Regions from separate parts of the Micromonospora sp. USAFONa4 genome, predicted to be linked through region 2. Evidence: riboswitches for the same ligand, from Rfam matches in the RefSeq annotation. Region 2 holds a riboswitch; the other holds the start of a gene.

Region 1 (14,190 bases), 200 kb from region 2:
ATCCCGATCCGGGTACGGAGCTGGACGAGCCGGGTGTGGCGCCGCCGGGGTGGGCGACCGAGGGTGACGGTGCCGTGGGCTACCGGGGTGTGACGGCCTGCCATGCGGTGGGGATCAGCTACCGGCAGTTGGACTACTGGGCCCGTACCGGGTTGGTGGTGCCGAGTGTGCGCGACGCTTCGGGTTCGGGCACGCAGCGGTTGTATTCGTTCCGGGACCTGGTGGTCCTGAAGGTGGTGAAGCGGCTGCTGGACGCCGGGGTGTCGTTGCAGAACATCCGGAAGGCGATCGAGGCGCTGCGTTCCCGTGGGGTGGCGGACCTGGCGGGCATCACGTTGATCTCCGACGGCACGACCGTGTATGAGTGCCGGTCGCCGGAGGAGGTGGTCGACCTGTTGCAGGGGGGCCAGGGCGTGTTCGGTATCGCGATCGGTGGGGCGTTCAAGGAGATCCAGGGGTCGCTGTCGCACCTGCCGTCTGAGCCTGCGACGTCGGTGGAGCCGCAGGTGGCGGCGGAGCCGGTGGGTGACGAGTTGGCGGCGCGTCGGGCGCGGCGCCGGGCCGGCTGAGGGGGCGCTCGGCCTGATCCGCCCGTCGCCCGACGTGGCTGGTCGTGCCCGCGCCACCAGCGGCGTTGCGCATCCAGTCGTCCACGACCGGGCCGTCCGGTCGGTTGTCGGGTGGGGGCCTGCGGCGGTGTGGCGTGCGCCACGTCCTGACCTGTCGGCTTGTTGACACTTCAGACGATCATGGCAATCCTGTCTGCGTCGTTGCGCCTGTTTCGCACGTGGGTCGCTGTCCGTCGGGTGTGGGCAGTTGCGGGCCCGGTGTGCGCGACGACACAGGCAGCGGGCGGCGACGCTTGCCCGACGATCGGATTGAGTGCGAAGTGCAGACCGACGTGGATGCCGGCGCGATGGCGGCGGGCGCCGACGTGCGGGCCGGGGACGCGGAGCGCTGTCCCGTGTCGCACGCGTCCGACTCGCCGGCGGACGTGACGGCGGAGGCGGTGGAGTTCCTGCACCTGTACCACGAGGAGCGTCGGCTGCCGGGGGTGGCGGACCGGATCGCGCGGGTGCGGGAGGAGATCGCGGTGACCGGCACGTACCGGCACACCGGCGACGAGTTGGCGCACGGCGCGAAGGTGGCGTGGCGGCAGTCGGCGCGCTGCGTGGGGCGGGTCCGGTGGGCGGGGTTGCGGGTCCGTGACCGCCGTGGGGTGACGACGGTGGCGGGCATCGCGGAGGAGCTGGCGCGGCATCTGGCGGTGGCGGACAACGGCGGGCGGATCCAGTCGGTGATGACGGTGTTCGCGCCGGACCGGCCGGGGGTGGGTCCGCGGGCGCGGCTCTGGAACGACCAGCTGATCCGCTACTGCGGGCACCAGATGGACGACGGGTCGATCCTGGGTGATCCGGCGCAGGTGGCGATGACGGACGCGGTGCGGGCGTTGGGGTGGCATCCTCCGCCGGTGCCGGGCCGGTTCGATCTGCTGCCGTGGGTGCTCGAGACGGCGTACGAGGATCCGACGTTGGTGGAGGCGCCGCGGGAGCTCGTGCGCGAGGTCGCCCTGACACATCCGGCGTATTCGTGGTTCGAGGAGTTGAGGTTGCGCTGGCACGCGTTGCCGGTGATCAGCAACATGCGGTTGCGGGTGGGTGGGGTGGACTACAGCTGCGCCCCGTTCAACGGGCACTACCTGGGCGACGAGGTCGGCACCCGGAACATGGGTGACGGGGACCGGTACGACCAGTTGCTGCCGGTGGCGCGGGGGTTGGGGTTGGACACCTCGCGGGAGGACACCCTGTGGCGGGAGCACGCGGCTCTGGTGATCAACCAGGCGGTGCTGCACTCGTTCCGTGCGGCGGGGGTGCGGGTGTCGGATCCGCACACGGAGTCGGAGCTGTTCATGCGGTTCTGCGCGCAGGAGGAGCGGGCGGGTCGGCCGGTGCACGGCGACTGGTCGTGGCTCAACGGCAGTGTGGGGTGGGCGGCGTTGCACGCGGTGCACCACCGCTACTACGACACCCGGGTGCCGAATCCGAACCTGTGGCAGACCGACCGTGCGTACGGTTCGGCGGGCGTCGGGGCGCTGTCGCTGCGGCAGCGGCACGACGTGGCCCGTCGGCGGGAGGGCTGAGGCATGGACGTGGTGGCGCTGCGTCAGAGTTGGGCCCAGCTCTCGGTGGCCGGGCCGGAGGCGGCGAAGTACTTCTACGCGACGTTGTTCCTGATCGCGCCGGAGACGCGTGCGATGTTCCCGACGAACATGCAGTACCAGCAGGACAAGTTGCTGGCGGCGTTGGGGCACATCGTCACCCACGTCGACGACGAGCGGGAGGTGACGGCGTTCGCGCAGCGGTTGGGTGCCGATCACCGGCGGTTCCAGGGCGAGGACGGGCAGGGCCGGCCGGTGCCGTTGGCGGAGTGGCACTACATCCGGGTCGGGCAGGCGTTGCTGGCGACGTTGGAGCGGTTCCTGGGTCCACGGTGGACTCCGCAGCTGCAGGCCGAGTGGGCTGCGGCGTACGAGTTGGTGGCGCGGTTGATGCTGGCCGGGGCGGTGGAGGCGGAGCGGACGTCGCCGCCGTACTGGGAGGCGGAGGTCCTGGCGGTGCAGCGGCGGCGGGCCGACGTGTGTGTGTTCACGGTGCGTCCGAACTACCTGTGTGAGTACCTGCCGGGGCAGTCACTGCCGGTGCAGGTGCCGCAGTTGCGGACGTGGCGGTATCTGTCGCCGGCGAACGCGCCGCGTCCGGACGGGACGATCGAGTTCCATGTGCGGGCGGCGGGCCGGTTCTCCACGCATCTGGTGCGCAGGCTGCGGGAGGGGGACCGGGTGCTGTTGGGCTCGCCGGTGGGGACGGCCTTGTCGTCGTACGACCGGTCGCCGGGCCTGCCGTTGCTGCTGGTGGCGGGGGGCACGGGGGTGGCGCCGCTGCGGGCGGTGGTGGAGGCGTTGCGGCTGGGGCCGGGGCGCTCGACGACGCTGGTGGTGGGGGGACGGGCCCCCGACGACCTGTACGACGACGTGGCGTTGCGGGAGTTGGCGGCGGGCGCGTCGGGGCAGTCGTGGCAGTCCGGGTGGCTGCGGTACGTGCCGACGGTGGAGTCCGGTTGGCAGTGGCAGGGGGCGGTGGGCACGGCCGGTGAGACCGCGGTGCGGTTGGGTCCGTGGCACGACACCGAGGTGCTGGTGTGTGGCAGTCCGGAGATGACCGGGGCGACGGTCGCCGCGTTGACGGCGTCGGGGGTGCCGCGGGAGCGGATCCTGGTGGAGAGTTACGACCATTGCCTGTATCCGCCGCTGGCGGGCGCTGCCGCCGCCGCGCCGGACGACTTCAGTTGGACGGGTGTGCGATGAGCGTCGACCACGGTGACCGGGTGGTCGCCGATGCGCACGGTGAGCTGACCCGGGCCGTTAGCGCGTTGGAGGCGCGCCGGTTCCGGGGTGGCCGGTGGCTGTCCGCCGACGAGGTGGCGGGCCTGGCCCGGTCGGCCGACGAGCGGGTGGCGTTGCTGGGTGGTGAGGTGGACCGGTTGCGGCGGGAGAACGAGGGCCTGGCGCGGCAGGTGGAGATGTTGCGGCACGGCGCGTTGCCCAGCACCGGCGCGCAGGGCCCGGATCCGATGGTGATCGAGTTGGCGGTGCGGGCGCAGGACGAGGCGAACCGGACGATCGGTGAGGCCAGCGCGGAGGGCGCGGAGATCATCGCGGAGGCGCGGCGGCAGGCCGACGAGATCATCGCCGAGGCGCACGTGCTGGCCGGAGGTGTCGCCGGGCCGTCGGGGGGCGAGGAGTTGCGGCGGCAGGTGCGGGAGCTGGAGGGCCGGCAGGCGGCGTTGGTGGCGGCGGTGGCGACGGCGCAGCAGCACCTGGGCCGGTGGCAGGCGTACCTGTCGGAGCAGTCGGAGCAGTTGCGCTCCGACGCGCAGGCGGCCGGGGCGCTCGGCGCGCAGCTGCGTGCCGTGCTCGGCGAGTAGCGGCGTCGGCTGCCCGCCGGGAGGCGGGTCAGTGCTGGTCGGCGGCGGCGACGGCGTCGGCGATGGGGGTGTTGCCGCCGACGAGTTCCAGGATCGCGCCGGCGCTGTGCGGGTGGTGGAGCAGGGCGACGAGGACGCGGGCGACGTCGGTGCGGGTCACGGCGCCCGCGGGGGCGTGTCGGGTGAGGGTGATCCGCCCGGTGGGCGCGTCGTCGGTGAGCCGGCCGGGTCGCAGGATCGTCCAGTCGAGGTCGCGGCCGGTCAGGTCGTCCTCGGCGGCCTTCTTGGCGCGCAGGTATGCCGCGAACACCTCGTCGGTGCCGGCGGGTGGTTCGCCTTCCACTCCCATCGAGGACAGCAGCAGGTAGCGGCGGACGTCGGCGCGTTGCGCGGCGTCGGCGAGCAGGACGGCGCCGGCCCGGTCGACGGTGTCCTTGCGGGCGGCGCCGCTGCCGGGGCCGGCGCCGGCGGCGAAGAGGACGGCGTCGGCGCCGGCGAGGTGGGCGGCGAGTTCGTCGACGCCGACGTGTTCGAGGTCGGCCACGACGGGCTGGGCGCCGGCGGCACGTAGGGCGGCGGCGTGGTCGGGGTTGCGGATCAGCCCGACGGCGGTGTCGCCGCGTCCGGCGAGTTCGCGGTGGGTCAGCTGGGCGATCTTGCCGTGTCCTCCGGCGATGACGACGCGCATACCGCCAACCTAGCCGCCGTCCCGCCACGACGTGGCCGGTCGCCGCAGGGTGGTTGCCTGAGGCAGCATGGACGGGTGACGGAGACGGTCGACGCGCTGGCCGGCCTGGTGGCCGGCGGTGGTGTGGTGGTGTTGAGCGGGGCGGGCCTGTCCACCGAGTCGGGCATCCCGGACTACCGGGGGCCCAGCGGGGCGGCGCGGCGGCACACCCCGATGACGTATCAGGCGTTCACGCGCGACGCGCAGGCGCGGCGGCGCTACTGGGCGCGCAGCCACCTGGGGTGGCGGGTGATCGCGCGGGCGGCCCCGAACGAGGGGCACCGGGCGGTGGCGCGGCTGCAGGCCGGTGGGCTGGTCGAGGGGATCATCACGCAGAACGTGGACGGGCTGCACACCGCCGCGGGCAGTCCGCGGGTGGTGGAGTTGCACGGCCGCCTCGACGAGGTGGTGTGCCTGGGCTGCGGTAACCGGACGTCGCGGGAGGAGTTGGACCGGCGGCTGCGGGAGGCGAACCCGGGCTTCGACGCGCGGGCCGCGGCGGTCAACCCGGACGGTGACGTGGATCTCGCCGAGGACGAGGTGGCCCGGTTCCGTACGGTCGACTGCACGTTCTGCCGGGGCGGCATGCTGAAGCCGGACGTGGTGTTCTTCGGGGAGACGGTGCCGGCGGCCCGGGTGTCGCGTTGTTTCGAGCTGGTGGCGCGGGCGCGGCTGCTGCTGGTGCTGGGTTCGTCGTTGACGGTGATGTCGGGTCGCCGGTTCGTGGTGCGCGCGGCGAAGCTGGGCGTTCCGGTGGTGATCGTCAACCAGGGCCCGACCCGGGGCGACGGGTATGCGGCGTTGACCGTCGACGCGCCGCTGGGGCGGCTGCTGCCGGCGCTGGCGGACCGGACGGCCGGCGACGCCGCCGCGGGGCTGGCGGGCGTCGGCCGGTAGCGGCCCGCCCGGGGGTGCGGGGCCGGGCCGCTCATCGACGGTCGTCGCCGGCGGGGGTACGACCTCCGGTGGGCGGTGCGGCGCTGGTAGCGTTGACCATGCCGGCAGCACCCACGTGGGAGAGACCGCCCAGCAGCATCCCGGGCGGCGCCGAAGGGGCAAATCCTCCCCGGAACCTCTCAGGCAAAAGGACCTCGTGGGCAGGCACTGTGGAGCGCCTCGCGGGCGCGACAGAGGGGGAGGCCGACCTGTCGACCTCGCCCCCGGGAGCGCCGCCCATGACCGCAGAGCAGTTCGCCGCCCGCCACATCGGCCCTGATCCGGACGACGAGCGCCGGATGTTGGAGGCCGTCGGCTACGGCTCGGTCGAAGAGCTGATGGACGCGGCGATTCCCGAGGTGATCCGCTGGCACGGCACCCTGGACCTGCCGGAGCCGGCCAGCGAGCACGACGCCCTCGCGGAGTTGCGGGCCTTGGCGGCCCGCAACACGGTGGCCGTGTCCATGATCGGTCTGGGCTACCACGGCACGCACACCCCGGCGGTGATCCGCCGCAACGTGCTGGAGGACCCGGCCTGGTACACGGCGTACACGCCGTACCAGCCGGAGATCAGCCAGGGGCGGCTGGAGGCGCTGCTGAACTTCCAGACCATGGTCACGGACCTGACGGGGCTGGCCACCGCGAACGCGTCGATGCTCGACGAGGGCACCGCCGCGGCGGAGGCGATGACGCTCGCGCGCCGCGCGTCGAAGAGCAAGAGCCCGGTGTACGTGGTCGACGCCGACACCCTGCCGCAGACCATCGCGGTGATCACCAGCCGGGCCGAGCCTCTCGGCATCGACGTGCGGATCGTCGACACCGGGCGCGACGAGTTGCCGGCGGAGTTCTTCGGGCTGCACCTGCAGTACCCGGGGGCGTCGGGGGCGGTGCGTGACCAGGCGGCTCTGGTCGAGGCGGCGCACGCGGTCGGGGCGTTGGTGACCGTGGCGGCGGACCTGCTGGCGCTGACGCTGCTGCGCGCGCCGGGGGAGATCGGCGCCGACATCGCGGCCGGCACCACCCAGCGTTTCGGCGTGCCGATGGGCTTCGGCGGGCCGCACGCCGGCTACCTGGCGGTGCGGGCGGGGCTGGAGCGGATGCTGCCGGGCCGGCTGGTGGGGGTGTCGCGTGACGCGGACGGCAACCCGGCGTACCGGCTGGCGTTGCAGACCCGGGAGCAGCACATCCGGCGGGAGAAGGCGACCAGCAACATCTGCACCGCGCAGGTGCTGCTGGCGGTGATGGCCGGCATGTACGCCGTCTACCACGGCCCGGACGGGCTGCGGGGCATCGCCCGCCGTACCCATGACATGGCGGTGCGGTTGGCGGCGTCGCTGCGGGGTGTCGACGGCGTCGAGGTGGTGCACGAGACGTTCTTCGACACCGTCCTGGTGCGGGTGCCCGGCGGCGCCGAGGCGGTGGTCGCCGACGCCGCGGCCCGGGGGGTGAACCTGCGGCTGGTCGACGCCGGGCACGTGGGGGTGTCCTGCGACGAGACGACCACCCCCGCGCACCTGCGGAAGGTGTGCGACGCGTTCGGAGCCACCGTGGCCGGGCGGCCGGTGGCGGTGGCGGACGCGCCGGTCACCGGCGCGTTGCCGGCGGCGCTGGCCCGTACGTCGGACTTCCTCACCCACCCGGTGTTCCGCAGTCACCACTCGGAGACGGCGATGCTGCGCTACCTGCGGCGGCTGTCGGACTTCGACTACGCCCTGGACCGGGGGATGATCCCGCTCGGGTCGTGCACGATGAAGCTCAACGCCACCACCGAGATGGAGCCGGTGAGCTGGCCGGAGTTCGCGCACGTGCACCCGTTGGCGCCGGACGCGCAGACCACCGGCTACCGGGAGATGATCTCCCAGTTGGAGGGGTGGCTGGCGGAGGTGACCGGCTACGACGCGGTCAGCGTGCAGCCCAACGCCGGCTCGCAGGGTGAGCTGGCGGGTCTGCTGGCGATCCGGGCCTACCACCGGGACCGGGGCGAGGCGCACCGGGACGTGTGTCTGATCCCGTCGTCGGCGCACGGCACCAACGCCGCCAGCGCGGTGATGGCGGGCATGCGGGTCGTCGTGGTGGGCTGCGACGACGGCGGCAACATCGACCTGGTGGACCTCGACGCGAAGATCGACAAGCATCGGGACGCCCTCGCGGCGATCATGGTGACGTATCCGTCGACGCACGGGGTGTACGAGACGGGCATCGCGTCGCTGTGCGCGAAGGTCCACGACGCCGGTGGTCAGGTGTACGTCGACGGGGCGAACCTCAACGCGCTGGTCGGGTTCGCCAAGCCGGGGAAGTTCGGGGCGGACGTGTCGCACCTGAACCTGCACAAGACGTTCTGCATCCCGCACGGCGGCGGGGGTCCCGGGGTGGGTCCGGTGGCGGTGCGGGCGCACCTGGCGCCGTTCCTGCCGGGTGATCCGCTGGGCGTGCACGTCGACGGCCGGCCGGCGATCTCGGCGGCGCGGTACGGGTCGGCGGGGATCCTGCCGATCCCGTGGGCGTACCTGCGGATGATGGGCGCGGCGGGGCTGGTGCGGGCCACCGGCGTGGCGGTGCTGGCGGCGAACTACGTAGCGGCGCGGCTGCGCGGGCACTTCCCGGTGCTGTACGCGGGCAACAAGGGCCTGGTGGCGCACGAGTGCATCCTGGACCTGCGGCCGTTGACGAAGGCGACCGGGGTGAGCGTGGACGACGTGGCGAAGCGGCTGATCGACTACGGGTTCCACGCGCCGACGATGTCGTTCCCGGTGGCGGGGACGCTGATGGTGGAGCCCACCGAGAGTGAGGACCTGGCCGAGCTGGACCGGTTCTGCGACGCGATGATCGCCATCCGGGCGGAGATAGACCGGGTGGCCTCGGGGGAGTGGCCGGCCGGCGACAACCCTCTCGCCAATGCCCCGCACACCGCGGCGATGGTGTCGGGCGACGGGTGGCCGCACCCGTACGCGCGGTCGGTGGGCGCGTACCCGTCCGGGGTGGACCGGGCCGGGAAGTACTGGCCGCCGGTGCGGCGCATCGACGGCGCGTACGGCGACCGGAACCTGGTGTGTTCCTGCCCGGCGCCGGAGGCGTTCGAGGACTGACGTCGCGTGACGCCGGGGCGGTCGTGGTGCCGCCCCGGCGGGTGCGTCGACCTGGGCGGGGGGTGTCCCGACCGGGGAACCGGCTCAGATCGACGGGTGTAAAAGGCGTGACGCAGCGTGACAGGGGTCAGGCGACGAGGGCGTGTCGGGCGGGGCCGCGGTGGGGGGCGATGCTGCTGCCGTCGGGGAGGAGCTCGCCGGTGTCCTCGAAGACGATGACACCGTTGCAGAGCAGGCTCCAGCCCTGCTCAGGGAAGCAGGCGAGGACCCGGGCGGCGTCCCGGTCGGTCGCTTCGGCGGAGGGGCAGGTGGGTTGGTGCTGGCACATCGGGATCTCCGGACTGTGGGGGCACTGTGTCATGGTTCACATGACCAGTGACGCACAGTACCAAGCGAAAGTGGCCGGCATCGAGCAGGTATGCGCGTCGTTTTTCCGAAATCCACTGAACGGATGAGGCAGGATGGGCCGGACGGCGTGGACACGCTCCCAGGGCTGACGGTCGGCGCGCCGGGAGCGCCGGCCGGCTGCCGCCGTACGCTCGTCGAGTGGGCCCGCTGGCAGTGGCGGCCCGCCGACGGCGGCGACCCGGCGGCGCGGGCCGAGGAGTTCCTCGCCGCGCACGGCCTGCCGCTGCACGACCTGGCCCGCCCCGCCGGCCGCCACGACGCGGCCGGGGTGTGCGGGGCCGCTCTCTACGTCTCCGCGGCCGCCGGTGCCGCCCTGGTCGGCGCGCCGGCCGGCGCCGCCAACCCGGTGACCGGGCTGCCCGAGGTCGTCGTGGTCGTCTACGGTCACGGCCCGGGCACGCCGCCCGGCGCAGTCGCCGCCAGACCCGCCACCCCCTGGTGGCGCGGCACCTTCGCGGAGAGCTGGACGCCCCGCCAGCACGCCGACGCCGTGAGCGCGGTCCGCGCGGCGATCGGCCGCGGCGACGTCTACCAGGTCAACGTCGTCGGCCACGCCGCCGCCCGCTACACCGGCGACCCCCTGCCGGCCCTGAGCCGGCTGGCCGCGCTGCCCGGCGCCCGCTACGGCGGCACCCTCGCCGGGGCGGGCTGGGCGATCGGCTGCGCCAGCCCCGAGACCCTGGTGGAGCTGACCGACGGACGCCTGATCACCAGGCCGATCAAGGGCACCCGGCCGGCCACCGCCGCCGGTCGCGCCGAGCTGCTCGCCTCCGCCAAGGAACGCGCCGAGCACGTGATGATCGTCGACCTGGAGCGCAACGACCTGGCCCGCGTCGCCCGCACCGGCAGCGTGCGCGTCGACGAACTGTTCGCCGTACGCCGGTGGTGCGACCTGTGGCAGGCGGAGTCGACGGTCTCCGCGGCGGTCGCCGACGGGCTCGGCCTGGCGAACCTGCTGCGCGCCGTCTGCCCCGGCGGCTCCGTCACCGGCGCTCCGAAGCTCGCCGCCCTCGACCGCATCGCCGCGCTGGAGCCGGTCGGCCGGGGCGCCAGCATGGGCGCGCTCGGCTGGGTCGCCTCGGGCCGCATCGACCTGGGCCTGACCATCCGCACCGCCGCCGTGGACGCCGAGCGGGTGCACGTGTGGGCGGGCGGGGGCATCACGTGGGGCAGCGATCCCGACGCCGAGGTCGCCGAGGCCGCCGCGAAGGCCGCCCCGGTGCGCGCCGCGCTCGCCGGCGGCTGAACGGCGCGGGTCGCGCCGGCCGGTCGGCAAATCCGCCGGGCTGCGCACGTTGGAAGAGGCGCCGCGCCGGCCGCGTCCGGTGAGATGGGCCGTACTCCACGCCACCCGGGCCGGGGGCGTGCGCTGCCGAGGCGGTCCCGATGTACCAGCAACCCCTGCAACCCGTCGGTGGGTCGCTCGCGCTGAGTGCCGCCTGTGCCGCGCTGCCCCTGCTCACCCTGTTCGTGCTGCTCGGAGTCGTGCGTACGCGGGCGTGGGTGGCGGCGTTCGGCGCGCTGGGCGTGGCGGTCGTGCTGGCCTGGTGGCTGTGGCGGATGCCGCTGCCGCAGACGCTGCTGGCCGCCGGCCAGGGTGCCACCTTCGCTCTCTTCCCGCTCGTCTGGACGTTCGCGACGGCGATCTGGATCCACCGCCTGACCGTGCGCACGGGGCACTTCGACACGCTGCGGCAGGGCTTCGCCCGGATCAGCGACGACCGCCGCGTGCAGGCCCTGGTGATCGCGTTCTGCTTCGGGTCGCTGCTCGAGGCCCTGGCCGGGCAGGGCACGCCGGTCGCCGTGACCACGGTCATGCTGCTGGCCCTCGGCTTCACCCCGCTGCGGGCGGCCGCCGTGGCGCTGGTCGGCAACACGGTGCCGGCCGCCTTTGGACCCCTCGGCCTGCCGATCACCACCCTCGCCGGCGTGACCGGGCTGCCCGCCACGGAACTGGGCATGATGGCCGGCCGGCAGGTCCCGGTGGTCGCGGTCGTCGTGCCGCTGGTCCTGCTCGTCGTCGCCGACGGCCGCCGGGGCGTACGCGAGCTGTGGCGTCCGGCGCTGGCGTGCGGCGGCGCGTTCGCGGTGGCGCAGTTCGTCACGGCGAACTGGCTGACGGCCGCCCTCGCCGACATCACCGCCGCGTTCGCGGGGGCGGGCGTCCTGCTGCTCGTCGTCCGCCGTGGCGCGGTGCGGCGGACGGTTGCCGTGCCGGTCGGCGTCGGGCCGTGGGAGCGCGACGCCGACCGGCCGCCGGAGCACGCCGCCGGTGGGCTGCCTGAGCCCGACGCGTCGGCGCCGGCAGGCTCGCGCTGGCGGGCGTACGCGCCGTACGCGACGATCGTGGCGGTCTTCGCCGTCTCCCAGGTGCCGGCCGTCAAGCGGCTGCTCGACGCCGGCACGCTCGCGTTCTCCTGGCCCGGACTGCACGTCGTCACCGCCTCCGGTGCCCCGTCACCGCTGACGACGTTCCGTTTCGCCTGGCTCGCGGCCCCCGGATCGCTGCTGCTGGTGGCCGGCCTGATCACGGTGGCGCTGCTGCGGGTGCCGCCGCGCGAGGCCGTCGGGCTCTACGGGCGCACCCTGTTCGCGCTGCGGTGGGCCGTGCTGACGGTGGTCGGGCTGCTGGCGCTGTCGTTCACCATGAACGCCTCCGGTCAGGTCGCCACGCTGGGCGTCTGGATGGCCGGCGCGGGCGGCCTCTTCGCCGTGCTGGCACCGGTGCTCGGCTGGCTCGGCGTCGCCCTGACCGGCTCGGACACGTCGTCCAACTCGCTGTTCGGCGCGCTCCAGGTGGCCGCGGCGCAGCGGGCCGGCCTCGATCCGGTCCTGCTGGCCGCGGCCAACGCCTCCGGCGGCACCCTCGGCAAGATGATCAGCTTGCAGAACCTCACGATCGCCGCCGCGGCGGTCGGACTCACCGGCCGCGAGGGTGACCTGTTCCGGCGGATGTTCGGCCCGAGCGTGCTGCTGCTCGCCCTGATGTGTGTGCTGGTCGGGCTGCAGGCGACGCCCCTGCTGTCCTGGATGGTGCCGTAGCCGGCACCCTTGGGTGCCTAGCGGCGCTCGGCGAAGTCGTCCAGCGCCGCCACGACCCGCTCCGCCATACCGTTGGCGGATCCGTGCCCGGCTGTCTCCAGCAGTTCCAGCCGGGCGTCGGGCCACGCCTGGGCCAGCTGCCACGCCACCTCCGGCGGGCTGCTGATGTCGAGCCTGCCGTGCAGCAGCACGCCGGGGATGCCGGCCAGCCGCCCCGCCTCGCGCAGCAGTTGCCCCTCCGGCAGGAAACATCCGTTACGCCAGTAGTGGGTGACCAGCCGGGCCAGCAGCATCCGGAACACCGGGTCGTCGTAGCGGGGGTCGGGCCGGTGACCGGGGGCGGTGGCGACGTGGGTGTCCTCCCAGTCGCACCACTGCCGCGCCGCCCGTTCGCGCACCGCCGGGTCCGGGTCGGCCAGCAGCCGGGCGTACGCGTCGGCCAGGTCGCCGTCGCGCTCGGCCGGCGGCACGCCGTCGCGGAAACGCGCCCACTCGGCGGGGAAGACCCGCCCCATCTCCCGGGTGAGCCACTCGATCTCCCGTCGGGTGCCGGCGGTGACGCTGAACAGCACCATCTCGCTGACCTGTCGCGGGTGCCGCTGCGCGTACGCCAGGGCGAGGGAGGCGCCCCAGGAGGAGCCGAGCACCAGCCAGCGGTCCACGCCGAGGTGTCCACGCAGCAGCTCGATGTCGGCGATCAGGTGGTCGGTGGTGTTGGTGGACAGGTCCACGTCCGGGTCGGCGGCGTGCGGGGTGCTGCGGCCGCAGCCGCGCTGGTCGAACAGGACCACCCGGTAGCGGGCCGGGTCGAACAGGGTCCGCCAGCCGGGCGTGCAGCCGGAGCCGGGCCCGCCGTGCAGCACCACGGCGGGCTTGCCGTCCGGGTTGCCGCAGGTCTCCCAGTGCACGAGCTGCCCGTCGCCGACGTCGAGCATCCCGTGCGCGTGCGGCTCGATCGGGGGGTAGCGCTGCGCCATCGTCGTCCCCTTCGTGATCATCGATACAACAGCGCTGTTACATTAGCGGAGTGACAGCCGTACCTGAACGTGAGGCCCTGGGCACGCTGCTTCGGCACGTGCTCGACATGCTCGACGGCGACGTCGCCACGGTCTACACCGAACGGGGCCTGCCCGACTACCGGCCCCGGTTCTCGCCACCGCTGCGGGTGCTGGTCGCCGACGGGCCACTGCCCATCCGCGACCTGGCCCGCCGGGTCGGGGTCACCCACTCGGCGGCCAGCCAGACCGTCGCGCAGATGGCCCGCGCCGGCCTGGTCGAGCTGACCGCGGGGGCCGACGCCCGCCAGCGCATCGTGCACCTCAGCGACCGGGCCCGCGAGCTGCTCCCACTGATCGAGGCGGAGTGGGCGGCGACGACCGCCGCGATACGCGAACTGGACACGGAACTGACGGTGCCGCTGGCCGACGTGCTGCACGAGGTCCTCGCCGCGATGCGCCGACGGCCGCTGCGCCAACGCATCGCCGACGCGGGCCTGCCGCCCTCCCCGGACCCCGGCCCGCCGCCGGCCGCACCACACCGACGGCGGCCGACCCACCCGTAGGCCCCGCGTGCCGGCTCCGCACCCGATGTCGGCAATTTGTCCTGACGTGCACCGGCCGACGGTTGCAGACTGTGCCGGTGGCCATCACCCTCACCGTCCGCGTGCTCGACGCCAACCTCGGCGCGGTGCCCGGCGCGCTCGTCGTGCTCGACGGGGGACAGGGGACCACGGACGGGGCCGGGCGCTGGAGCACCGTCGTGTCCCACCAGCCGACGGTGCCGCAGATCCGGGTCAGCCATCCGGCGTACGTCGCCGAGCGGGTGACCTTCACCGGAGACATGCGCTCCGCCACATGGGACAACTCCCTCGCCCGCCGCGCGGTCTCCGGCGACGACGTGACGATGACCGTGACACTCGGGCGGATGGATCCGTCGCCGGTCGTCACGCTCTCCGACGCCGACGTCACGCGGATCATGGCCAGCCGGGGGCGCGACCCGAGGGCCGCG
Region 2 (14,190 bases):
TCGCCTCAGCCCGTGGAAGTCGCGTCGCCGGCTGTCGGCGTGGCGGTAGGTCCGGACGTCGCCGAGCATCTCGTTCGCGGCGAGCGCGCCGAACTCCGGCGGGAACTGCTCGCGCAGCCGGCGGACGAAGTCGTCCGCGGTGCGCCCCGGACGGTTCTCGCCGTAGCCGGCCATCATGGCCATCCACCGGCCGTCCTCGACGGCGAAGAACGCGGCGCCCGCCACGTCCGAGGACATCCTCGGAGTGTGCAGTGCCATGACCACCGTCGCCTGCGGGTCCACCTCCCGGCGCCGGAACAGCGCGGTGGCGTAGTTGAGGTCCACGGTCATCCGCCGCAGTGCGGGCCGGTCCCAGCCGGCCTGCTCCAACCACTCGGAGAGCCTGCTCGATCGTCCCATCGCGTCCACCACGAGGTCACCCGACTCGACGCCCGTCGCCCCGCCGGCCTCGCAGCGGACGCCGGTGACCACGCCGCCGTCGCACACCAGACCCGTGGCGCGGGCGGTGACCGTCTTGACGTTGGGCAGCCGCAGCACCCGCTGGCGGATCAGCCCCTCCAGGAGGGGCCGGGTGCCGGCCAGGCTGTCGGCGTCGTCGGGTACGACGACCTTCAGGCGCCCGTCGAGATAGCTCCGCCTGGCCGCCGGTGGCGCCTCGACCGCCCCCTGGGCCACGGCCTGCTCGCGGAAGCCGGGGAACAGGCGTTCGAGCTGGAGGAAGCCGCCGGGCAGCAGCGCGTGCAGCTGCGATCCCTGCGGCACGCCCGGCCGAACGCCGGTCGCGTGTGGATCGTCGCGGTCGACGATGACGACGCTCTCGGCGTAGTCGGACAACACGCGGGCCGCCAGCAGACCGGCGACGCTGCCGCCGACCACGACGGCCCTGCCGACGACCGGGGACGCCTGGTCGGGTGGCCGCACCGCGTTCAGCGCGGCGAGGACCCGGGCCGGGGACGAGGACATCAAGCTCTCCAAGGGGTACGAGGTGCCTTCCCGCATGCCTGCCGGAGACCGGTGCGTGGGCGGACCGGCGGGACGGACCGGTCGGCGCGACGCCCGACGATCGTCGCACAGGCGTCGGCCCCGAGCGGGGACGCGCAGGCGTCCGCCCCCGAGCCGGGACACGGCGGGTGCCGGCGTCACGGCCCGGCTCCGCGCACCGCAGCGGTTCAGCACTCGATCACGTTGACGGCCAGTCCGCCGCGCGCCGTCTCCTTGTACTTCACCTTCATGTCCGCGCCGGTCTCGCGCATGGTCTTGATGACCTTGTCCAACGAGACGTGGTGCACCCCGTCGCCACGCAGCGCCAACCGGGCGGCCGTGATCGCCTTGATGCTAGCCACCGCGTTCCGCTCGATGCAGGGGATCTGCACCAGACCACCGACCGGATCACAGGTCAGACCCAGGTTGTGCTCCATACCGATCTCCGCGGCGTTCTCCACCTGCGCCGGGGTGCCACCCAACGCCTCGGCCAGCCCGGCGGCGGCCATCGAACAGGCCGAACCCACCTCACCCTGGCAACCCACCTCCGCCCCGGAGATCGAGGCGTTCTCCTTGAACAGCACACCGATCGCACCCGCCGCCAACAGGAACCGCACCACCCCCTCCTCACAGGCACCCGGGCAGAACCGCGTGTAGTAGTGCAACACCGCCGGAACGATCCCGGCCGCCCCGTTGGTCGGCGCGGTGACCACCCGCCCGCCAGCAGCGTTCTCCTCGTTGACAGCCAGAGCGAACAGCGTCACCCAGTCCATCGCCCGCAACGGGTCGGCGGGGTCGGACTCCGTCTCCAGACCGCGGCGCAGCTCGGCAGCACGCCGGCGGACCTTCAGCCCACCGGGCAGCACCCCGTCGCGCGAGCAGCCCCGCTCGACGCACTCCCGCATCACCCGCCAGATCTCCAACAGACCCGCGCGCACCTCACCCTCACCACGCCAGGACAGCTCGTTGGCGAGCATCACCTCGCTGATCGACAGCCCCGTCGACGCGGTCACGTCGAGCAGCTGCGCGCCGGTGAGGAACGGATGCCGCACCCGCGTGGCGTCCGGCCTGATCCGGTCCGCCCCGGCCGCCGCCTCGTCCACCACGAAACCGCCGCCGACCGAGTAGTACGTCCGGGCCCGCAGCTCGGCGCCCCGGTCGTCGTACGCGACGAACGTCATCCCGTTCGGGTGGTACGGCAGCGACCGGCGCCGGTGCAGCACCAGGTCCCGGTCGGGGTCGAAGTCGATCTCGTGCGCATCGAGCAGGCTCAGCCGGCGCCCGACACGCATCCGCGTGATCCGCGCGTCGACCGTGTCGGTGTCGACGGTCTCCGGGGCCTCGCCGGCCAGCCCGAGCAGCACCGCCCGGTCGCTACCGTGGCCGTGCCCGGTCGCGCCCAGCGAGCCGAAGAGCTCCGCCCGCACCCGCACCGTGCCGGACAGCAACCCGTCGGCCTTCAGACCCGCCACGAACGTACGGGCGGCCCGCATCGGCCCCACCGTGTGGGAGCTGGACGGCCCGATACCGACACTGAACAGATCGAAAACGCTGATCATGGCCGCACTTCCTGTCGCGTCGGCCGCACCCGGCGGCGGTGGCTCAATTGGCGGAACCGGGCGTGAACGAGCGGGCAAGCAGCAACAGGTTCGCCGGCTTCTCGGCGAGTCGCCGCATGAAGTACGCGTACCAGTCACGGCCGTACGGCAGGTAGACCCGCATCCGGTTCCCGCCCGACGCCAGTCGCAGTTGCTCGTTCTCGCGGATCCCGTACAGCATCTGGAACTCGAAGTCCTCGACGCTGCGCCCGCCCTGCCGCGCCAGGTGCAGGGTGTGATCGATGAGCTTCGGGTCGTGGGTGGCCACCATCGGATACCCCTGCCCCTCCATCAGGATGCGCAGGCACCGCCGGAACTCGTCGTCGACCTGGCGCTTCTTCACGAACGCCACCGGGGCGGGCTCGGCGTAGGCGCCCTTGACCAGGCGGACCCGGCTGCCCGGGTGGGCGAGCCGCCGACAGTCCTCCGCCGTGCGCCGCAGGCACGCCTGGAGGGCGACGCCGACCCACGGGAACTCCGCCCGCAGGTCGCCGAGCAGGGAGAGGGTCGCATCGACGGTGGTGTGGTCCTCCATGTCGATGGTGACGCCTGAGCCGACGGCCGCGGCGGCGGCGCAGACGTCGCGGGTGAGCCGCAGGGCGTGCCCGTACCCGTCAGCCGGCAACGACCCACCGAGCGCCGAGACCTTCAGTGAGACCTCGGAGGACGCGGCCAGGTCCGCGGCGTGCAGCGACCACAGCAGCGCGAGGTACGTGTCACGGGTGGCCTCGGCCTGCGCGAGCGTCCTCGTCCCCTCGCCGAGGTGGTCGATCGTGACCTGGAGGCCCACCCCGGCGAGCCGCCGTGCCACGCCGACCACCTCACGAGTCTCCTCGCCCGCGACGAAGCGGTGGACGATCCCTCGGGTCAGGGACGATCGCGAGACCAGTGCGCGCATGCGGTCGTTCTCCGCGGCCAGGAGCAGGAGCTTGTTCGGCATGGAATGCCTTTCCGGAGAGCCGAATCCCGAGGCCGTCGCCCGACGGCGGCGGACGGGGTTGGTGCCGCCGGGAGCGCGGTGTCCGCACGCGCCCCCGGCGGATGGGTCACGGGCGGGCCGTGGGGTCCGCGTAGAGCGGGTGCCGGTCGGCGAGGCGGCGGACCCGCGCCCGCAGTTCCTCGTCGCCCTCGGCGGTCGTCAACGCGGTGGCGACGATGTCGGCGACCTCGGCGAAGTCGGCGTCGTCGAAGCCCCGGGTGGCCAGCCCCGGCGTGCCGATCCTCAGTCCCGAGGTCACCATCGGCGGACGGGGGTCGAACGGTACGGCGTTGCGGTTGACGGTGATGTCGATGCTCTGGAGCAGGCGCTCCGCTTGGAGGCCGTCCAGCTTCGCCGCGCGTAGGTCGACCAGCACCAGGTGCACGTCGGTGCCGCCGCCGACCACCCGGATGCCGGCGTCGTGCGCGTCGGCGGCGCCAAGGCGCCCGGCGACGATCCGCGCTCCGCGCAGGGCGCGGCGCTGCTGGTCGCGGAACTCCTCGCCGCCGGCGATGCGGAACGCCACCGCCTTGCCGGCGACGGCGTGTTCCAGCGGGCCGCCCTGCTGGCCGGGGAAGACCGCCGAGTCGAGACGCCGGGCCAGGTCGGTGTCCGCGCTGAGGATGGCGCCGCCACGCGGGCCACCGAGCGTCTTGTGGGTGGTCAGGGTGACCACGTGGGCGTGCGGCACCGGGCTGGGGTGCAGCCCGGCGGCGACCAGCCCGGCGAAGTGCGCCATGTCGACCAGCAGGTACGCGCCGACGGCGTCGGCGATGCGGCGGAACCGCGCGGAGTCCAGGGTCCTCGGGTACGCCGACCAGCCCGCCACCAGCATTTTCGGTCGGTGCTCGTGCGCCAGCCGCTCGACGGCGTCCATGTCGACGAGGAGGCTCTCGGCGTCCACTCGGTAGCCCACCGCCCGGTACAACCGGCCCGAGAAGTTGATCCGCATCCCGTGGGTCAGGTGGCCGCCGTGCGCGAGGTCGAGGCCCAGGATGGTGTCTCCGGGGTCGAGCAGGGCCGCCATCACCGCGGCGTTGGCCTGGCTGCCGGAGTGCGGTTGCACGTTGGCGTACGCGGCGCCGAAGAGCCGCCTCGCCCGCTCGACCGCCAGGCGCTCGACGGTGTCGACGTGCTCGCAGCCGCCGTAGTACCGCCGGCCGGGGTAGCCCTCGGCGTACTTGTTGGTGAGGACCGAGCCCTGCGCCTGCAGGACCGCCCGGGGCGCGTGGTTCTCCGAGGCGATCATGCCGAGGGTCCGCCGCTGCCGGTCCAACTCGGCGGCGACCGCCTCGGCGATCTCCGGGTCGACGTCGATCAGTTCACGGTCGAGCAGGCTCATGCCGCACCCGCCGCGTCGGCGTCGGCCAGGTAGGCGCGGTACTCGTCGGCGGTCATCAGCGCCGGCGCGTCCGTCAGGCGTACCCGCACCAGCCAGCCCGCCCCGTACGGGTCGGTGCCGATCAGGTCCGGGTCGGCGACGACCGCCTCGTTGGTGGCGACGATCTCGCCGCTCACCGGCATGTACAGCTCGGCCACCGACTTGGTGGACTCCACCTCGCCGCAGACGTCGCCCGCGCTCAAGTGGGTGCCGGGCTCGGGCAGTCCGGCGTAGATGATGTCGCCGAGGGCGGCGGCGGCGAACGCGGTGATGCCCACGGCCGCCGGTTCGGCCGTGTCGTCGATCCATTCGTGGTTGCGGCTGTAGCGCAGACGCGCGGGTACGTCCATGGTCGTCACTCCTGGGAAGATGGGTCGGTGCGCGTCAGCGCGGACGGCGGTAGAACGGCAGCGGGGTGGTCCGCACCGGCTCGGTGGTTCCTCGGACGACGACGCCCAGCCGGGACCGGGCCTCGATCGCGTCGGCGTGGACGTGAGCCATCGCAACGGGCCGGTCGAGCGCCGGTGACAGCGCGCCGCTGGTGACCACGCCGACGGGTCGTGCCGGTACGCCGTCTGTCAGCGCGACCACCGGATGGCCGGTCCTCGGTACGCGTCGCCCGGTTCCGGTCAGTCCCACGAGGACGGTGGTGGCCCCGGCGTCCCGGCGCTCGGCCAACGCGGCCCGGCCGACGAAGTCGCCCGGCTTGGCGAAGGACACCACCCGTCCCAGGCCCGCCTCGAAGGGGGTGACGCCCTGGTGCAGCTCGCAGCCGTACAGCGGCATCCCGGCCTCGATGCGCAGCGTGTCCCGGCAGGCCAGCCCGGCCGGCGTCAGCCCGTGCCCGGCGCCGGCGGCGAGCAGCGCGCGCCAGACGTCTTCGGCGTCCGAGGCCCGGAGGAAGAACTCGAAGCCGTCCTCGCCGGTGTATCCGGTGCGGGCGACGATCGCCGGCCGTCCGCCGAGGTCCACGGCGGTGGCGGTGTAGTAGCGGAGTCGGGTCGGCTCCGCGCCGACCACGGCCCGCACCGTGTCGGCCGCACGCGGGCCCTGCACGGCGATGATGGCCCGCTCGGCGGTGTGGTCGGCGACGGTCGCCGCGTGTCCGGCGCAGCGTAGGTGCAACGCGGCCAGCGCGGTGCGGGTGTTGACGGCGTTGGTCACCAGCAGGTACCGGTCGGCGGCGAGCCGGTAGGCGACCAGGTCGTCGAGCACGCCGCCGATCTCGTCGCAGAGCATGGTGTAGCGGGCACCGCCGACCGGCACCGCCGACAGGTGCCCGACCAGCGCGTGGTCCAGCGCCGCGGCGGCGTGCGGCCCGGACACCTCGAGCTGCCCCATGTGGCTGAGGTCGAAGAGGCCCGCGCGTTCGCGTACCGCGCGGTGCTCGGCGGTCTCGCTGCCGTAGCGCAGCGGCATCGACCAGCCGGCGAAGCCGGTGAACCGGGCGCCGAGTTCGGCGTGCACGGCGTGCAGGGGTGGGTGGAGCAGGGTCGTCGGACTCTGATGCACGGAGGCCTCCCTCGTCCCGACGCGGTCGCGTCGTACGGTCGGTTGCCTCCCGCTCTGTCATCGACCTGAGAGCTTCACCGCCGGTCGGCGGTTTGCACCGTGGGTGAGACGACTGATCGTCTGCTTTCCAGAGTTCGCCTCACCCGAGCGGTAACGGGGCCTGAGAGTTTCTTGGGAGTTTGCTCCTTCGGCGCCCCGACGTGCGGTCGGGATCTCTCCCGCGCGGGTTCGAACGGCGTCTATGTAGTTGTGGGTTGCCCGCAGACCGTAGGCGACCGGTCGAGCGGCTGTCAACGGCGACGCACCGTAGCCAGATCGTCACTCCTATCGACCATCGACGATTTCTTTACACGATGTGTGATGTGTGCCATTGTACTGGCCACCCGCAGCGCGGACCCCGCCGGATCGACGGGAATCGACGCCGCAGCCACTCCGCACCGCCACCACCCGCCGGCGACCAGGCCGGACCACGTACGCCAGGAGGCGACCCGTGAGAACCACGAGAACACGAAACCGACGCGGCTGGCCCGCCGTCCCGCTCGCACTGGTGCTGGCGCTCGGGCTGACCCCGGCGACCTCCTCCGGCGCCGCGCACGCGGCACCACCGCCCAGGCCGACCGGCGCCGCCCCGAGCGACGCCGGCCTCGGCTCCGGCGCCGGTGACGCCCACGTCCGGCGGGCGCCGCTGCCGCTGAGCGAGCGGGCCCCGCTTCCCTCGTCCCGTGCGGAGCTGCGCCGCGACTACGACCGGCCCGACGACTCGGGGCGGCGCAACGCCCCGTCGGCGCGCGGGGCGGCCGCCGCTCCCTGCGCGGTCGGCGACTTCACGAGCCGGACCGGCAGCGCCCTGGTGCAGCAGATCAGGGCGTCCACCACCGACTGCGTGAACACCCTGTTCAGCCTCTCCGGAAGCGACGCCTCCCAGGCCTTCCGCGAGACGCAGATGACAAGCGTGGCGTACGGGCTGCGGGACAACGCCGCCTCCTACGACGGCACCAACGCCACGGGTACCGCCCAGCTCGTGCTGTACCTGCGGGCCGGGTACTACGTGCAGTGGAACCACCCCGCCACCGTGGGCTCGTACGGCCCCACGCTGCGCACCGCCATCCGCGCCGGCCTGGACACGTTCTTCGCCAACAGCCGCTCCGGCGACGTCAACGACGTCAACGGCGAGGTGCTGGCCGAGGCGGTCACCCTGATCGACAGCGCCGAGGAGAACGCCCGCTACCTGTACGTGGTGAAGCGGCTGCTGACCGGCTACGACAGCTCGTACGACTCGTCGTGGTGGATGCTGAACGCGGTCAACAACGTCTACACCGTGCTGTTCCGGGGCCACCAGGTGCCCGAGTTCGTCAGCGCCGTCACCGCCGACCCGAGCGTGGTGGACACGCTGCACGCCTTCGCCACCGGCAAACGAGCCCTGCTCGGCACCGACCGGGGCTACCTGGTCTCCAACGCCGGCCGCGAACTGGGCCGTTTCCTCCAGCACACCGCGTTGCGGTCGAAGGTACGACCGCTGGCCCGGGGCCTGCTCGACCTGAGCGCGATGACCGGCTCCACCGCCACCCTCTGGGTCGGCGTCGCGGAGATGACCGACTACTACGACAAGGCGAACTGCGCCTACTACGACACCTGCGACCTCCAGGCGCGGCTGGCCGCGGCGATCCTGCCGGTCACCTTCGCCTGCGGCAGCACCATCCGCATCCGCGCCCAGCAGATGACCTCCGCCCAACTCGACTGGGCCTGTGCGAGCATGCGCAACCAGGACGCCTACTTCCACTCCGTCGCGGCCGACAAGGGCCCGGTCGCGAACGACCGCAACACGACAATCGAGGTCGTGGTCTACGACTCCAGCGCCGACTACCAGACGTACGGCGGGCCGATGTTCGGCATCGACACGAACAACGGCGGCATGTACCTCGAAGGCGACCCGGCGTCCGCCGGGAACCAGCCGCGCTTCATCGCCTACGAGGCGGAGTGGCTGCGCCCCACCTTCGAGATCTGGAACCTCAACCACGAGTACACCCACTACCTCGACGGCCGCTTCAACCTGTACGGCGACTTCACCGACAACATCGCCACCCCCACCATCTGGTGGATCGAGGGCTTCGCCGAGTACGTGTCGTACTCGTACCGGGAGCTGACCTACGGCGCCGCGATCACCGAGGCCGGAAAGAAGACCTACTCCCTGCGTACGCTCTTCGACACCACGTACAGCCACGACACCAACCGCGTCTACCGGTGGGGCTACCTGGCGGTGCGGTACATGCTCCAGTCGCACCGGAGTGACGTCGCCACGCTGCTCGGGCACTACCGCACGGGCAACTGGAACGCCGCCCGCACGCTGTTGACCGGCACCATCGGCAGCCGCTACGACGCCGACTGGTACGCCTGGCTGGACGCCTGCTCGGCCGGCAACTGCGGCGGCGCCACCAACCCGCCCGCGAACCAGGCCCCGGTCGCGGCGTTCACGTCCACCACCACCGGGCTGAGCGCCACCTTCACCGACCAGTCCACCGACGGCGACGGCAGCATCGCCGCCCGGTCCTGGGCCTTCGGCGACGGCACCACCTCGACGGCGACCAACCCCACGAAGACCTACCGCGCCGCCGGCACGTACACGGTCACGCTCACCGTCACCGACGACAAGGGCGCCACCGCCAGGACCTCCCGGAACGTCACCGTCACCGGCGACCCCGCCGCGCTGCCCGAGTGCACCGGCGGCGACGTGCGGACGCTGGGCCGCAACTGTCAGCGTGGCAACCTCCAGGCCACCGCGGGGAACCTGCACTACCTCTACCTCCAGGTCCCGGCCGGCACCGCCAGCCTGACGATCACCTCGTCCGGTGGCACCGGCGACGCGGACCTCTACTACAGCCCCCGCAGTTGGGCCACCACGAGCATGTACACCCAGCGGTCGGTCACCAGCGGCAACGGTGAGACGATCACGATCAACAACCCGGCTCCCGGCTACCACTACGTGAGCCTGCACGCCAAGCAGGCGTTCAGCGGGGTCACCGTGCGGTCGCAGTACTGAGGACCCGCGCCACACCCGCAGGTCGCGCGAGCGGCCGGGCTCGGCCCGGCTCCGAGGAGGCGTCGCCGGTCACCACGTGACCGGCGACGCCGCGTGGCTCTCACTCCTCGGCGGCGAGTTCGCCGAGCGTGACCGGCTGCGCCAACGGACGGGACGCGTAGCCGGCCAGGTCGGCCGCACCGGGTGTCCGGCCCGCCTCGCGCGCCACCAGGCAGGCGGTCGCGTAGCCGCAGACCCGGCCCTGGCACCAGCCCATGCCGGCCCTGGTCAACAGTTTCGCGCCCCGGCCGTCGGTGGCGGACAGCTCCCGCACCGCCCGCCGGACCGCTCCGGCGGGCACCTCCTCGCACCGGCAGACGAGCGTGTCGTCGGCGCACCAGTCCGGCCAGCCGGCCGGCACGGGGTGGACCGCGTGCAGCGCCGCCGCGAACCGGCGCAGCCGACGCCGCGCCCGCAGCAGGCGGTCGTGCCGACGGGCCGACCAGGGCGGCGGACGGCCGAGAGAGAGCGCGGCGGCGCCCCCGGCCAGCTGCCCCTCCACCAGCGCCAGGGCGGCACCGCCGACGCCGGTGACCTCACCGGCGGCGTACACCCCCGGCACCGAGGTCGCCTGGGCGGCGTCGACGGCCAGCACCAGGCATCCGTCGGAGTCCAGCCGGGTCGCGCACCCCAGGGCCACGGCCAGCTCCAGCTGCGGGGTGAACCCGAAGCCCACCGCGAGGCCGTCGCACTCCACCTGAGTGCCGGTGCCGGGCAGCACGGTGCCGCCGGGGCCGACCCGGGCGACGGTCACCCCGGTCACGTGGTCGGTGCCGTGCGCGGCCACCACCGCCGTCCGGCGGTGGTAGGGCACCGTGTGCCGGAGCATCCGCCAGCCGTACCGGCCGGCCTCGACGAGCTTGCCGGCCGCCCCGGCGACCGCACGCAGTTGGCGGGCGTACCCCGCCGGGTCGTTCGCCTCGTAGACGCCGACGACGGTGCCGCCCGCCTCGGCGAGGCCGGTCGCGACCGGCAGCAGGAACGGTCCCGTCCCCGCCACCACGATCCGCCGCGCGAAGGTCACCCCCTGGCCCTTGAGCAGGGCCTGGGCGCCGCCGGCGGTCACCACCCCGGGCAGGTCCCAGCCCGGGAACGGCACGACCCGGTCGTGGGCACCGGTGGCGACGACCAGCCGGCGCCCGTGCACCGCCCCCGACCGGGTCTGCACGGTGAACTCCGGATCGGCGCGACCCGCCGTGGCCCGGCGGGACTCGACGAACCAGACGGCGGCGTCGGCGCGGTGGTCGACCCGGCCGAGTTGCTCGCGCAGCCGGGCGAACGTCGACCAGTCGGGGTGGCCGCTGCCGTCCGCGTCGGGTTGGTGCCGCCAGAACTGCCCGCCCGGCCGTGGCCCGGCGTCCAGCACCGCCACCCGGCAGCCCGCCCGCGCCGCCGAGGCCGCCGCGGCCAACCCGGCCGGTCCGGCGCCGATCACCACCACGTCGTACGCGGTCACGGCCGCGGCCCGTCGTCGTGGGTCTCGACCACGTCCCCCGGGCGGGCGACGACCAGGCAGGCGCGCTGTGACGACGCCCCGTTGACGCGGACCAGGCAGTCGAAGCAGATCCCGATCCCGCAGAAGACCCCCCGGGGCCGGTCGCCGACCCGGGTACGCCGCCACGAGCGGACGCCTGCGGCGAGCAGTGCGGCGGCGATCGTCCGTCGCCCGTCGGTGGGGACGGGACGGCCGTCAAAGGTGAACGTCATGGCGCTCCGGGGCGAATGGTCGTAGGTCCACGTCCGGGCGGCGCCCGGTCAGCAGTGCGGCGACGGCGTGCCCGGTGGCCGGGGCGAGACCGATCCCGGCGCCCTCGTGTCCGGCGGCGTGGTAGAGGCCCGGCACCCGGGGGTCGGCGCCGATCGTCGGCAGGTGGTCGGGGCTGTACGGCCGGAACCCCCGGTAGGCACGGATCGCCGACACCCGGGCGAGGACCGGGAAGAGCCGGACCGCGCCCGCCGCCAGCCGGCGCAGCGCCGGCAGCGGGAAGGTCGGATCGAACCCCACCCGTTCCCGGGTGGAGCCGATCAGGATCGTGCCCGCCCTCGTGCCCTCCACCACCGGCGACACCTCCAGGTCGCCCGTGCTGCGGCCGACGTTCGCGACGTAGCCGGCCGCGTACACCTTGTGCCGGACCAGTGGTGGCAGCGCCTCGGTGACGAGGATGAAGCCGCGCCGGGGCAGGATCGGCAGCTCGACGCCGGCCAGGGCGGCGACCTCGCCGGCCCAGACGCCGGCGGCGTTGACCACCGTCGCGGTGTGCAGCGTGCCCCGGTCGGTCACCACGCCCCGGACCGCTCCGGCGGCGTCGCGGCGCACCCCGACGACGGTGGTCCCGGTGAGCAGCCGCACCCCGACGGCACGCAGCAGGTGGGCGGCGGCCAGCATCGGCTGCACCTGCGTGTCCTGCGGATAGTGCACGCCGCCGGTGAGGTCCCGGGCCAGGTGCGGCTCGAACCCGGGCAACGCGTCGGCGGCCACCTCGTACGCCTCGACCCCGACGGCGCGCTGGCTCGCGGCGAACGCCCGCAGCGCGGCGTGTTCGGCCGGCGAGGCGGCCACCACCAGTCCGCCCTTGTGTTCCAACTCGATGTGTTCCGCGCCCAGGGTCTCCCCGAGTTCCCGCCACAGGGCGACGGAGTGGCGGGCCAGCGCCAGCTCCGGCCCGGGCGGCTTGTCGGAGACGAGGATGTTGCCCTCGCCGGCGCCGGTGGTGCCGGCGGCCACCCCGCCCCGGTCGACCACGGTGACGGTCAGTCCGGCGCGGGCGGCGTAGTAGGCGCAGGCGACGCCGACCATGCCCGCCCCGATGACGACGACGTCCGGACTGGCGGTGGTCATGAAGCGATACGGTGCATCCACGCCTCGACGTCGTCCGCGCGGCGGGGCAGGTCGTCGGAGAGCATGCGGTATCCGTCGTCGGTGATCAGCACGTCCTCCTCGATGCGCATGCCCAGCCCGCGCAACTCGGCGGGGATGAGTTCGTCGTCCGGCTGGAAGTAGAGTCCCGGTTCCACGGTCAGCACGTGACCGGCCGCGAGCCGGCCGTCCAGGTAGGTGTCGGACCGGGCGGCGGCGCAGTCGTGCACGTCCAGGCCGAGCATGTGGCCGGAGCCGCAGAGGGTCCACCGACGGTGCAGGCCGCAGTCCTCCGCCAACGACTGCTCCGGCGTGCAGGGCAGTACCCCGAGATCCGCCAGCCCGTGCACCAGCACGGTCATCGCCGCCTCGTGGAACGCCCGGAACCGCGCGCCCGGCCGCAGGCACTCCAGCGCGGCGTCGTTGGCCCGCCGGCACAGCTCGTACAGGTCACGCTGCAAGGGGCTGAACCGGCCGGAGACCGGCAGCACCCGGGTGATGTCGGCGGTGTACAGCGACCGGGTCTCCGCCCCGGCGTCGAGCAGCAGCAGGTCGCCGTCGCGGACCGGCCCGTCGTTGTCGTTCCAGTGCAGGGTCGCCGCGTGCGCGCCGGCGGCCACGATGGAGTGGTAGCCGACGTCGTTGCCCTCCAGGCGGGCCCGCTGCCAGAACACCCCCTCCAGATACCGCTCGGACGTCCGCATCGCCATCGGCAACGCCCGCACCACGTCCTCGAAGCCACGGGTCGTGGTGGCCACCGCCTGCTCCAACTGGGCGATCTCCCAGGGATCCTTGACCAGGCGCAGCTCGGCCAGCACGGCGGCGAACTCGGCGTCGCCGGCCGTGGGCCCGCCGCCGAGCAGCGCGTCGACGCCCGCGTCGACGCCACGCAGCACCCGCGTCGGCGTGTGCGTACCGGCCAGCGCCGGCGCCAGCTCGGCGACGTGGCGGGTCGGCAGGGCCAGCCGGCGACTGCTCTCGCCCAGCGTGGGGCGCCGGCCGGCCCACAGCTCGCCGTAGACCCGGTCGCGGAAGAACTCGCCGTCCTTGCGGCCGGAGCGGGGGCGCAGGAACAGCGTGACCTCCCCGTCGGGCTCGACCACCAGGACGCCGTCGGAGGACTGGTCGCCGGTCAGCCACGTGTACGCCGAGTGGGGCCGGAAGGGGTAGTTCTGGTCGTTGGAGCGCCGCTGGTAGCCGCCGGCCGGTACCACCAGGCGCTGTCCGGCGAACAGTCCGTGCAGCCGTGCGCGTCGCCGCGCCGCCCAGCCGGCGACCTCGTCGACCGGCAGGTCGTACTGCTCGGTGTCCGTCCAGCCGGACGACATGAACTCCTCGAGCGCGGGGCTGACCGGCAGGTCGTGGCTGCCGGTACGCAGGTCGGCGCGGGTCACAGCGGCTCCTTGACGGGGATGGTGGGTGGATCGGGTCAGCTGGGTCGCGGCGGTGCCGCGAAGGTGACGGTGCGGACCGAGGTGTAGAAGTGCAGGGCGGCGGTGCCCTGTTCGCGCGGCCCGTAGCTGGAGGCCTTCTCGCCGCCGAACGGCGCGTGGAAGTCCACTCCGGTCGTCGGCGCGTTGACCCGGATCAGGCCGGTGTCGATCCGCCGGGTGGCGTCGAGCAGCGCTCCGACGTCGCGGCCGTGCACGGAGGTGACGAGCCCGTAGCGCACGTCGTTGACCAGGTCGACGGCGCTGGCCAGGTCTGGCACGGCCAGGATGGTGGCCAGCGGTCCGAAGGTCTCCTCCCTGGCCACGGGGTGTGCCGGGTCGAGTCCGTCGATCAGCACCGGCGCGACGTACCAGC

What was found. A riboswitch is a leader RNA that binds a small molecule or an ion and turns the genes downstream of it on or off. The one in region 2 is predicted to bind glycine.
Region 1: another riboswitch for glycine. It lies ahead of gcvP (aminomethyl-transferring glycine dehydrogenase); the one in region 2 lies ahead of gcvT (glycine cleavage system aminomethyltransferase GcvT).

The regions. Positions count from the first base shown of each region.
Region 1 covers NZ_CM170072.1:6,961,967-6,976,156, reverse strand. Annotated here, with positions in the region: gene AC0OO9_RS30145 (MerR family transcriptional regulator) at 1-569, shown strand, start outside; gene AC0OO9_RS30140 (nitric oxide synthase oxygenase) at 917-2,140, shown strand; gene AC0OO9_RS30135 (globin domain-containing protein) at 2,144-3,364, shown strand; gene AC0OO9_RS30130 (hypothetical protein) at 3,361-3,984, shown strand; gene AC0OO9_RS30125 (SDR family oxidoreductase) at 4,013-4,672, opposite strand; gene AC0OO9_RS30120 (NAD-dependent protein deacetylase) at 4,748-5,608, shown strand; glycine riboswitch at 5,715-5,813, shown strand; gene gcvP (aminomethyl-transferring glycine dehydrogenase) at 5,887-8,733, shown strand; gene AC0OO9_RS30110 (DUF5999 family protein) at 8,861-9,061, opposite strand; gene AC0OO9_RS30105 (chorismate-binding protein) at 9,185-10,387, shown strand; gene AC0OO9_RS30100 (L-lactate permease) at 10,528-12,183, shown strand; gene pip (prolyl aminopeptidase) at 12,201-13,160, opposite strand; gene AC0OO9_RS30090 (MarR family winged helix-turn-helix transcriptional regulator) at 13,211-13,744, shown strand; gene AC0OO9_RS30085 (hypothetical protein) at 13,822-14,190, shown strand, end outside.
Region 2 covers NZ_CM170072.1:6,762,947-6,777,136, reverse strand. Annotated here, with positions in the region: gene AC0OO9_RS29240 (FAD-dependent oxidoreductase) at 1-963, opposite strand, end outside; gene AC0OO9_RS29235 (L-serine ammonia-lyase) at 1,170-2,540, opposite strand; gene AC0OO9_RS29230 (proline dehydrogenase family protein) at 2,584-3,519, opposite strand; gene glyA (serine hydroxymethyltransferase) at 3,626-4,900, opposite strand; gene gcvH (glycine cleavage system protein GcvH) at 4,897-5,289, opposite strand; gene gcvT (glycine cleavage system aminomethyltransferase GcvT) at 5,324-6,451, opposite strand; glycine riboswitch at 6,504-6,584, opposite strand; glycine riboswitch at 6,590-6,682, opposite strand; gene AC0OO9_RS29210 (collagenase) at 6,942-9,488, shown strand; gene AC0OO9_RS29205 (FAD/NAD(P)-dependent oxidoreductase) at 9,589-10,983, opposite strand; gene AC0OO9_RS29200 ((2Fe-2S)-binding protein) at 10,980-11,234, opposite strand; gene AC0OO9_RS29195 (NAD(P)/FAD-dependent oxidoreductase) at 11,218-12,366, opposite strand; gene AC0OO9_RS29190 (aminopeptidase P family protein) at 12,363-13,778, opposite strand; gene AC0OO9_RS29185 (aldehyde dehydrogenase family protein) at 13,814-14,190, opposite strand, start outside.